DNA from 3 places in the Pseudogracilibacillus sp. SO10305 genome. Region 1 is predicted to be linked to each of the others. Evidence: riboswitches for the same ligand, from Rfam matches in the RefSeq annotation. Region 1 holds a riboswitch; each other region holds the start of a gene.
The links. Region 1 has a riboswitch for S-adenosylmethionine ahead of SPD45_RS12800 (methionine ABC transporter ATP-binding protein). Riboswitches for the same ligand answer to the same signal wherever they lie in the genome.
Positions count from the first base shown of each region.

Region 1 (3,190 bases):
TCCAAAAAATCGTTCGATCGGCATTTCATCTAAATTTGCTTTTCCTTTATGCATATGCGAAAACGCATCGACATGTGTGCCAGTATGCGTACCTAATGTTAACTTCCTTAATTCCCAGCCATTTTTGCCATATGTATGGACTTTTTCAATCGTAACTGCTGGATCTCCAGGATAAACGTCCATTTTTTCGTTCAATGTCACTGTTAAATCAATTACTTTCATACCGCTCCCCCTCTCTTTCAAATGAATTTTATCCGTAGAAAAACTGGACCTATATTAAAATAAGTCCAGTTTCCCTATCCGTTCTACCGCTTCACGTAAACGATTTTCTTCCTCCAATAACCCAATTCGTACATACCCTTCTCCATGTGCCCCAAAAGCAATACCTGGAGCAACAGCAATATTTGCTTCATTCAACAACAAATCCGTAAATGATTCACTCGTATGTCCATTTGGAACCTTTAACCAAGCGAAAAAAGACGCTTTTGGTGCTTCGACTTTCCACCCGATCTTTTTACAAGCTTCGATAAACACATTACGACGATGTTCATATAATGCGACTATGTCTTTCGCCGCCGTTTGCTCCCCTAATAATGCCTTTGCAGCTGCACGTTGAACAGCTGGGAATTGATTAATAAACATATGATCTTGTAATAAATTAATTGCACCGACAATCTCTTTATTTCCTAAAGCAAATCCGACACGCCATCCAGCCATATTGAATGTTTTCGACATCGTATACATTTCCACTCCGACATCTTTCGCCCCTTCTGCTTGTAAAAAACTTACCGGTTTTTTTCCATCAAATCCGATCCCACCATAAGCAAAATCATGCATAACCGCAATATTATTTTTTTTCGCGAATTGAACTGTCTCATTAAAAAATGGCTCATCAGCTATCGCACTCGTCGGATTACTTGGATAATTTAAATACATTAATGTTGCATCTCGTTTAATATCGTCAGCTATTTCATCATAGTTAGGATAATAGTTATTTTCTTCTAATAATGGCATCGTTTCGAACCGTATATCTGCCAGACCAACACCAGATAAATAATCTGGATAACCTGGGTCTGGAAGTAAGAGAACTTCTCCCGAATCCATGATCGCCAATGGTAATTCAACAACTCCCGCTTTCGAACCGAATAAAATGGCAACCTCTGTTTCCGGATCTAGATTTACCCCATATTCACGTTTATAAAATATCGCTATCGCTTCTTTTAATTCCGTCGTACCTCGAAATGGTGCATAGCCATGTGTTTCTGGATCTTCTACTGCATCTTGTAATGCCTTTACGATATGTGGCGGAGTTGGTTTATCAGGATTTCCTCTACCTAAATTAATAACATCTCTCCCTTCACTAACAGCTTGTTGAACATTTCTTGTTAATTGCGAGAAAAAATGTGCTGGCAAATTCTGTAATCGATTCGATAATTTCATATTAATATTCCTCATTTCATTTCTATCATTCTACAATAAGTATAAAGAATATAAATTCGAAAAGAAAGAAATTTTCAGTAATTATTGACAAAGTAAATGAAAGTAGCTATCATTAGATATGTTAGTTTGAATGATATGAAATTTCACAATTATATAAGTCGATAACTTATCAAGAGTGACCGAGGGACAAGGCCCTATGACGTCCGGCAACCCCATTATGGAAGGTGCCAATTCCTTCAGAACGTACAAATTTCTGAAAGATAAGCTGAAAATTAACAGTTCTTCTTTCATATTTGTGAAAGAAGTTTTTTTATGTTTTTGCAAAAGGAGACTAGCAATGATTCAAATTGAAAATTTAACAAAAGTGTATCAAACGAAGGATAGAGATGTCATTGGGGTCGACAATGTATCTTTAACGATTAACGAAGGAGAAATCTTCGGTATTGTCGGATATTCTGGGGCAGGTAAAAGTTCTTTATTACGCTGCATTAACTTACTAGAAAGACCTACAGACGGACGAATATTAGTTGACGGGCTTGATTTAATGTCTTTGGATGCAAACAACTTACGTAAAGCACGTTTAAAAATCGGCATGATTTTCCAACATTTCCATTTAATTAGCCAAAAAACAGTTGCCGAAAACATCTCATTCGCTCTACGGGCAGCAGCCACACCAGCAAAAGATATTGATAAACGTGTCGAAGAACTTTTAAATATGGTAGATTTAGCAGATAAAAAGGATGTCTTCCCTGCACAACTAAGTGGTGGTCAAAAACAACGTGTCGGTATTGCTCGTGCACTGGCGAATGATCCATCTGTATTACTTTGTGACGAAGCTACTTCTGCTCTCGATCCGAATACGACGTCATCCATTTTAAAATTACTAAAAAAAATAAACCGTGAGTTAAATATAACGATCGTATTAATTACTCATGAAATGAATGTCGTGAAAGAAATTTGTGACCGTATGGCGATTATGCAAGATGGATCAGTTGTTGAATCCGGAAACGTATATGACATTTTTTCTACACCGAAAAATGAATTAACGAAAACATTCATTAAAGATGTCGTAAATATCGACGTACCAGAAGAAATGTTACAAAAATGTACTGGACAAATTGTTAAAATTACGTTCCGTGGAGAAGTTGCTGGGGAAAGCGTCATTTCTGATATGATTCAAACATTTGATGTAAAAGGTAATTTCTTACACGGATTAATTGAATATATTCAAGAACGTCCACTTGGAATGTTCGTTATGGAAATGAAAGGTGACAATACTGAAATTGGTAAAGCAATCGATTATATGTCATCACAACTAGTAGATGTGGAGGTGATTCGTGATGCTATTTGATATGGATCGCATCATGGAATTGTTACCCGAAATGACGCAAGCATTTGGAGAAACGATTTATATGATAGGAATTGCCCTACTCGTTGCGCTCATCATCGGATTACCATTAGGGATTATTTTATTCGTCACGGATAAAGGACTATTTCTCGAAAATAAACCGATAAAGTCCGTCCTCGGGTTTGTTGTAAACGTCATTCGTTCCATCCCGTTCATTATTTTAATGGTAGCTATCACACCATTTACAAAGTTAGTCGTCGGTAACTCGATTGGGCCTACTGCTGCAAGTGTCGCTTTATCTGTTGCAGCGATCCCATTCTTTGCACGTATTGTGGAAACATCGCTTCGTGAAATTGATAAGGGAGTAATTGAAGCAGCAATCGCAGTTGGTGCAACACCTTG
Region 1 covers NZ_JAXHDE010000018.1:52,182-55,371, reverse strand. The annotation lists gene SPD45_RS12810 (cyclase family protein) at 1-222, opposite strand, end outside; gene SPD45_RS12805 (pyridoxal phosphate-dependent aminotransferase) at 277-1,440, opposite strand; SAM riboswitch class I at 1,604-1,707, shown strand; gene SPD45_RS12800 (methionine ABC transporter ATP-binding protein) at 1,778-2,791, shown strand; gene SPD45_RS12795 (methionine ABC transporter permease) at 2,781-3,190, shown strand, end outside.

Region 2 (3,190 bases), on a different contig from region 1:
GTCTATGAATAATCAGCAGCAAAAATAAATCTTGAAAATAGTAATGTTTTTAAAGCAGACATATATTAAGTGACTAGCACCTTTGCTGTAGGTAGTTTAATTCAAGAAGATTGTGGCAAATAAAGTCAAATAACCGTAAATCTGATTAAAAAATCAATATTTTTACGGTTATTTGACATGCGACCTGAAAAGGTACTTTTTTGTAGTTTTGGCTTACAGTCATTCTAGCTGAACACCTTAATAAATTTATCTTCATTTATTAAGGTTCATTTTACATAAATAATATTTGTTATAATACAATTGTTTAAAATCACTATTAATTTTACTAGGTACCAATTGTATTGTTTCCAAGTTATTAAGCACATGCCAGGTATATTTATTATGATGTCACCATTCAGCTACATCATCTATTGTCCATTTTCCATCTGGTATACTCCACATTTAGCCAATTCTTCATCAGCAGTCAAAAGTTTGATACTCTATCATTCGTCATGTTTTCTAATTTTATTACATAGTTCTTGTCGGGGATAAATAACGACTATGCTCCTTCATTACTCCAATCACCTTTATTAATAGGGGATTTTTTACCTTCGATTGATATGTTTATCTAAACAGGAGGCGCTAAGTTTTATATACGTTGTTTGATTACGGACTTACGCTATTACTCTCATTGCGCATAGATGAATTTTGTTATTTAAATGTTTAAAACCTTATGATAACATGTACTTAAGAGTGGATGATGATTCAATAAAGAGATCGTTTCGCGGTATAATTAGGAGTGTTTATATGTGTAAAAAAACTTTTAATGCGCTAGGTTGGATTATACTTTTGGGAATGGGAATTTCATGGATAGTGTTTGGTTATTCTAATTGGTACTTATTATTACTTCCAATTGCTTACATATTCTTTTTAGTGAATGATGGAAGTATTAAAGAGTTAAAGAGGATAAGAAAAATGTCCATATTTCAAGTAATTTTAATGCTGTTTGCATTGGTTGTGTCAGTGGCTATTGTATTTAGTCTTATTCAATTATCTAGTTACTTAATAAATGATGTATTATACCTAACTGGTGGGATAAAAACATTTAGCGAGATTATGGCAATAATTCTATCCTTATACCCTGTTAAAATTACTTTTGGTACTGTGGTTTATAGGGTAGCAAATGATTTGAAAGGTACAGGATAAGGAAGCCTAAACTTTGTAGAATGAAAAATGAATTCTACTTTGTTCAGATAGATAGACTATCTATAAATAAATCAAAGTTCGATAAAACTAAGGGATGTTTTGGTATATTAACGCATATTATCAATTACTTACATTTATGGAAGAAAAAATTGCGTTGCGAAGTGGTGGATGAATGTGTTCTAGTAACTGTGTAAAGAGTTTTAACTAATTTAGCTAATCAACGTCTGAAGTTAAATTTACCAAAATCAAGTGAGTCGTTATTGAAAAATATTTTATAGAAATGATTATTACTTGTAAATATTTTTATACTTGTTATGGGTCTTGTATTTCTTTTCAGAAATGACGAGGAAGTAGAGCGTTTATAAAATATATAAGTATATGTCTAAATTACAAAAAACAAGTAATTAATTGACTTCTTCAAATAAATAATGTATTCTAAATATTAACATTTTAAATAATATAGTTTTCTTATCAAGAGAGGTGGAGGGACTGGCCCTTTGAAGCCTCGGCAACAGACTGTTTTGTACTGTGCCAATTCCAGAGCAAGAATGCTTGAAGATAAGAAGAGTGAAAAACTACAGAAATGTATCCTCTTCTTGATTCGAGAAGGGGTTTTTTGATGTTAAAAACCTTGAAGAACAAATAACGAAAACAAACAAAAGGAGAATAGGAAATGTCAATTACTTTAACAAGAGCACCGTTCAAGGCAGATCATGTAGGAAGTTTGCTACGAACAGATACGATTCATCAAGCTAGAAAGGACTTTCAAGATGGAAGCATTTCAGCAGATCAATTATATGATATTGAAACAGAAGAGATTAAACGCATAGTCGATAAGCAGATAGAAGTTGGACTTTCAGCAGTTACAGACGGAGAGTTTAGACGTAGATTTTGGCATACAGACTTTTTAGAGCATCTAAACGGTGTAGAAGGATATGTGCCAGAGACTGGATATATCTTTAATGAAAATGAAGAAACGGAAAGATATGATGTACGTAATATTGGAAAAATCTCATTTAACCACGATCATCCACATATTAAAGACTTTAAATTATTCAACAAAATAGTGGATGGACGTGCTGTTGCTAAGCAAACCATTCCAAGCCCAAATCAGTTATTTAACCAAGGGATTCGTAATGAAACAATTTATCCGGATATTGAAGAGTATGCAGAGGATGTTATTCAAACATATCGTGATGCAATACAAGCATTTTATGATGCGGGTGTTCGTTACCTTCAGTTTGATGATGTTTATATTGCCGGTCTGTCGTCACCAGACATTCCATTTAATGATGGAAAATATCCAAGAGAGTATTTGATTGAACTTGCATTAAAGGTTGTGAATGAAGTACTGGAAGGTAAACCAGAAGATTTATATGTTACAACACATCTTTGCCGTGGTAACTATAGATCGAATTGGGCATTTGAAGGTAGCTATGGATTAATTGCACCTACGTTATTTGCCAAAGAAAAAGTAGATGGATTTTTCTTGGAGTATGACGATGATCGCTCAGGTGATTTTAAACCACTTGATTATATTCCGAACGGAGGTCCGCAAGTGGTGCTTGGTTTATTTACTTCTAAAACGGGAGAGTTAGAAGATAAAGCATTAATAAAAGCGCGTATCGAAGAAGCGGCACAATTTATTCCACGAGAACAAATCTGCCTTAGTCCTCAATGTGGATTTGCCTCGACTCATCATGGAAACAAATTGACAGAGGAAGAGCAATGGGAAAAGTTAAAATATATTGTTGACATTGCAAAAGAAGAATTAGGTTATTAAACTATTTTTCAATAAAAAAATAATGAACCTGTGAAAAAAGTCTATTTGGGGTTATCTACCAAATAGGCTTTTGTGCATTTGAAAACCCCTAGTTCTGCCGGGGGTTCTAAATAGCTTTTAGCGTGGTATTAAAAATACCTCTTTCTCTTGTAAGATGAAGATAGTTTCCCGACCACCATATTTTTAACAGAAGGAGACAATCCTAGTGTAGGATAAGAAAAG
Region 2 covers NZ_JAXHDE010000007.1:58,992-62,181, reverse strand. The annotation lists gene SPD45_RS07410 (helix-turn-helix domain-containing protein) at 1-28, shown strand, start outside; partial or broken gene SPD45_RS14395 (hypothetical protein) at 253-372, opposite strand; gene SPD45_RS07405 (disulfide bond formation protein DsbD) at 787-1,185, shown strand; SAM riboswitch class I at 1,651-1,750, shown strand; gene SPD45_RS07400 (5-methyltetrahydropteroyltriglutamate--homocysteine S-methyltransferase) at 1,859-2,968, shown strand.
Region 2: it holds a riboswitch for S-adenosylmethionine, as region 1 does, so the genes downstream of both, SPD45_RS07400 (5-methyltetrahydropteroyltriglutamate--homocysteine S-methyltransferase) here and SPD45_RS12800 (methionine ABC transporter ATP-binding protein) in region 1, are expected to answer to the same signal.

Region 3 (3,190 bases), on a different contig from region 1:
GGCATGCTTATTAAACGACCGATCCTGACAGACGGCACGAGCGTGACAGTTGGTTTTAAAGAAGAAACATACGAAAATACTTGGAAGTAACTTAGGAGGAGAAAAATATGTCATTACCAACAGAATTATTATATTCAAAAGAACATACGTGGGCACGAGAAGAAGGAAGCGATATTCGTGTCGGGCTTACTAAATTTGCCTTAGAAGAATTAGGAGACATCGTATTTGCGGAACTTCCAGAAATTGGTACGGAAATTGAAATGAACGAACCATTCGGAAGCGTAGAATCTGTGAAAACAGTATCGGAATTATATGCACCGGTTAGTGGTCGTGTAGTGGAAATTAACGGAGCACTACAAGATAACCCTGAAACAGTAAATGAGTCTCCTTATGACCAAGGATGGTTCATCGTCATCGAACCGACAAAGGACGAGCAGTTAGACGAGTTACTTTCAGCAGACGAATACGAAGCATTAATTTCAGCAGAATAATGGAAAAGCTATTCAACGATGGGCGGACAAAACACATCGTGAATAGCTTTTTGTTTTAAAAAGGTGCAATGAAAAGGATGCAATGATAAAATGAAAATAATTATTGTTGAAGGAAAACAAGATAAAAAACGGCTCGAAACGATTATCGATGGCCGTGATGACGTACAAATTTTATGTACATTCGGAACATTTAGTATTGAAAAATTTGATGAAATGCTTGAAACGTATGATTTAGACAATCATCTTGTTTATATTTTCGTTGATGAGGATCGTCCAGGGAAACAACTTAGAAAAAAGTTGAACGAAGAATTGCCTCATGCTGAAAATATGTATATTCCAGAAGAACATATTGAAGTTGAAGCAGCACCATACAATATTCTCGCAACAGAACTCGTCAAATTTCATATTCGAATTAACCCGATATATTTATTAAAAGATTGGTGAGAAAACATGCAAGAGATCAAACAATTACCATTAACGAAGGATGGTTTCCTTTTTATTCATACCCCCTTTTGTGGGACGTGTCATGTCGCAAGAAGTTTTTTACAAAAAATTGAAACAACACATAAAGAGGAAATTTTTCTAGAGATGAATGGCTCCCTATTTCCAGAATTCATGCAAGAGAATAAAATTGAAAGTGTACCGTGTTTACTCATTGTGAAAGATGGGGAAATAAAGGAGAAAATTTATACGTTTCATTCGGTTGCAAACATATATCATTATGTGTTTGAGTATAAACCTGAGTTATTTTCTAGGTAATATGCATTATCGTTGACAAAGATAACAAGGACTGATAAGATTCAATATAATAACCAATTGAATATAATTAACTCTTATGAAGAGCAACGGAGGGACTGGCCCTGTGAAGTTGCGGCAACCTTCAATTCTGAATTGAAAGGTGCTAAATCCTGCAAAGCACACCGCTTTGAGAAATGAGAGAACGTGAAGATATATAATCTTTTTGTTCTCTAGAGCAAAGAGATTTTTTTATTGGAATAAAAAGAAAAGGAGGGTACACATTTTGATTTCGATCAAAAATTTAAAGAAAACATTCACGATTGACAATCGGCCGATCAAGGCAGTTGATGATTTAACATTGGATATCGAAACTGGTGAAATATTCGGTGTGATTGGATATAGTGGGGCTGGAAAAAGTACGTTCGTTCGCTTACTAAATCGCCTTGAAGAACCGACAGCAGGAACTATTACAATTGATGGCGAGAGCATGACCGAATTAAATGCGAAAAATCTTCGTACAGCAAGACAAGATATCGGAATGATTTTCCAACATTTTAATTTATTATGGTCACGAACGACGGAAGATAATATTGCCTTCCCTCTCGAAATCGCTGGTGTGCCAAAAGCAGAAAGAGAAAAAAGAGTAAAAGAACTCATTCAATTAGTTGGATTAGAAGGTAGAGAAAAAGCGTATCCATCCCAACTTAGTGGGGGACAAAAACAACGTGTCGGAATCGCAAGGGCACTCGCGAATAATCCGAAAGTGTTATTGTGTGATGAAGCGACATCTGCACTTGACCCGGAAACGACGAACTCTATTTTAAATTTACTCGTAGATATTAACGAGAAACTCGGTTTGACGATTATTTTAATTACCCATGAAATGAACGTTATTCGAAAAATTTGTCACCGTGTTGCAGTGATGGAACATGGGAAAATTGTGGAACAAGGGAATGTGTATGACGTTTTCACGAATCCACAACATGGGGTGACACAACGATTCATTGGAGAGGTTGTGGAAGAGGGCCGGGAAGATGATACATTGGATGAAGTATTGGAGGAAGTAGAACGAAAAGGAAAAGTTCTTCGATTACGATTCCAAGGTACAGCAACAAATGATGCTCTTATTAGTGAAATTGCGAAAAACTACGATACTCAAGTTAATATTTTACATGGTAAAATTACGAAAACGACATACGGTACGGTTGGTTCACTTGCAATTCAATTAATCGGAGAGAAAACTGAAATAGAGAAAGTTGAAGCTTTTGTTGAAGCTTCCTCGGTAACAGTGGAGGTAATTCGCGATGACACTTGATTTTTCAAAACTTGATACGAGCCAATTGCTTGAAGCTACATATGAAACGTTTTACATGACAATCATCGCACTTATTGGAACTTTTATTTTAGGATTATTGCTTGGTCTATTACTTTATTTAACAGACAAAGATGGTCTATGGGAAAATAAAATATTAAATTTTATCATTGCGACATTTGTTAACGTCTTTCGTGCTATCCCATTCATCATTTTAATTTTATTATTGTTTCCATTAACGAGACTTTTAATTGGAACGATTCGGGGACCGAATGCAGCACTCCCGGCTTTAATTTTAGGAGCGGCACCATTTTACGGTCGTTTAGTGGAAATTGCATTAAAGGAAGTGAATAAAGGTGTTATTGAGGCAGCGAAAGCGATGGGATCAACGACGAGACGTATCATTTTTAAAGTGTTAATCCCAGAATCAATGCCAGCACTTATTTCAGGTATTACCGTTACAGCGATTGCATTAATTGGATACACCGCAATGGCTGGAGCGATCGGAGCAGGTGGACTAGGGAGTTATGCATATTATGCAGGATTCCAACGAAGAATTTTTGAAATTGTCCTCGTCTGTTCAATCATTATAGTAATTGTCGTTTTTATTTTCCAATTCATTGGAGATTTTATATCTAAAAAAATTGAT
Region 3 covers NZ_JAXHDE010000002.1:98,693-101,882, reverse strand. The annotation lists gene SPD45_RS03125 (arsenate reductase family protein) at 1-90, shown strand, start outside; gene gcvH (glycine cleavage system protein GcvH) at 108-491, shown strand; gene SPD45_RS03115 (toprim domain-containing protein) at 582-935, shown strand; gene SPD45_RS03110 (thioredoxin family protein) at 942-1,250, shown strand; SAM riboswitch class I at 1,322-1,430, shown strand; gene SPD45_RS03105 (methionine ABC transporter ATP-binding protein) at 1,513-2,544, shown strand; gene SPD45_RS03100 (methionine ABC transporter permease) at 2,534-3,190, shown strand, end outside.
Region 3: it holds a riboswitch for S-adenosylmethionine, as region 1 does, so the genes downstream of both, SPD45_RS03105 (methionine ABC transporter ATP-binding protein) here and SPD45_RS12800 (methionine ABC transporter ATP-binding protein) in region 1, are expected to answer to the same signal.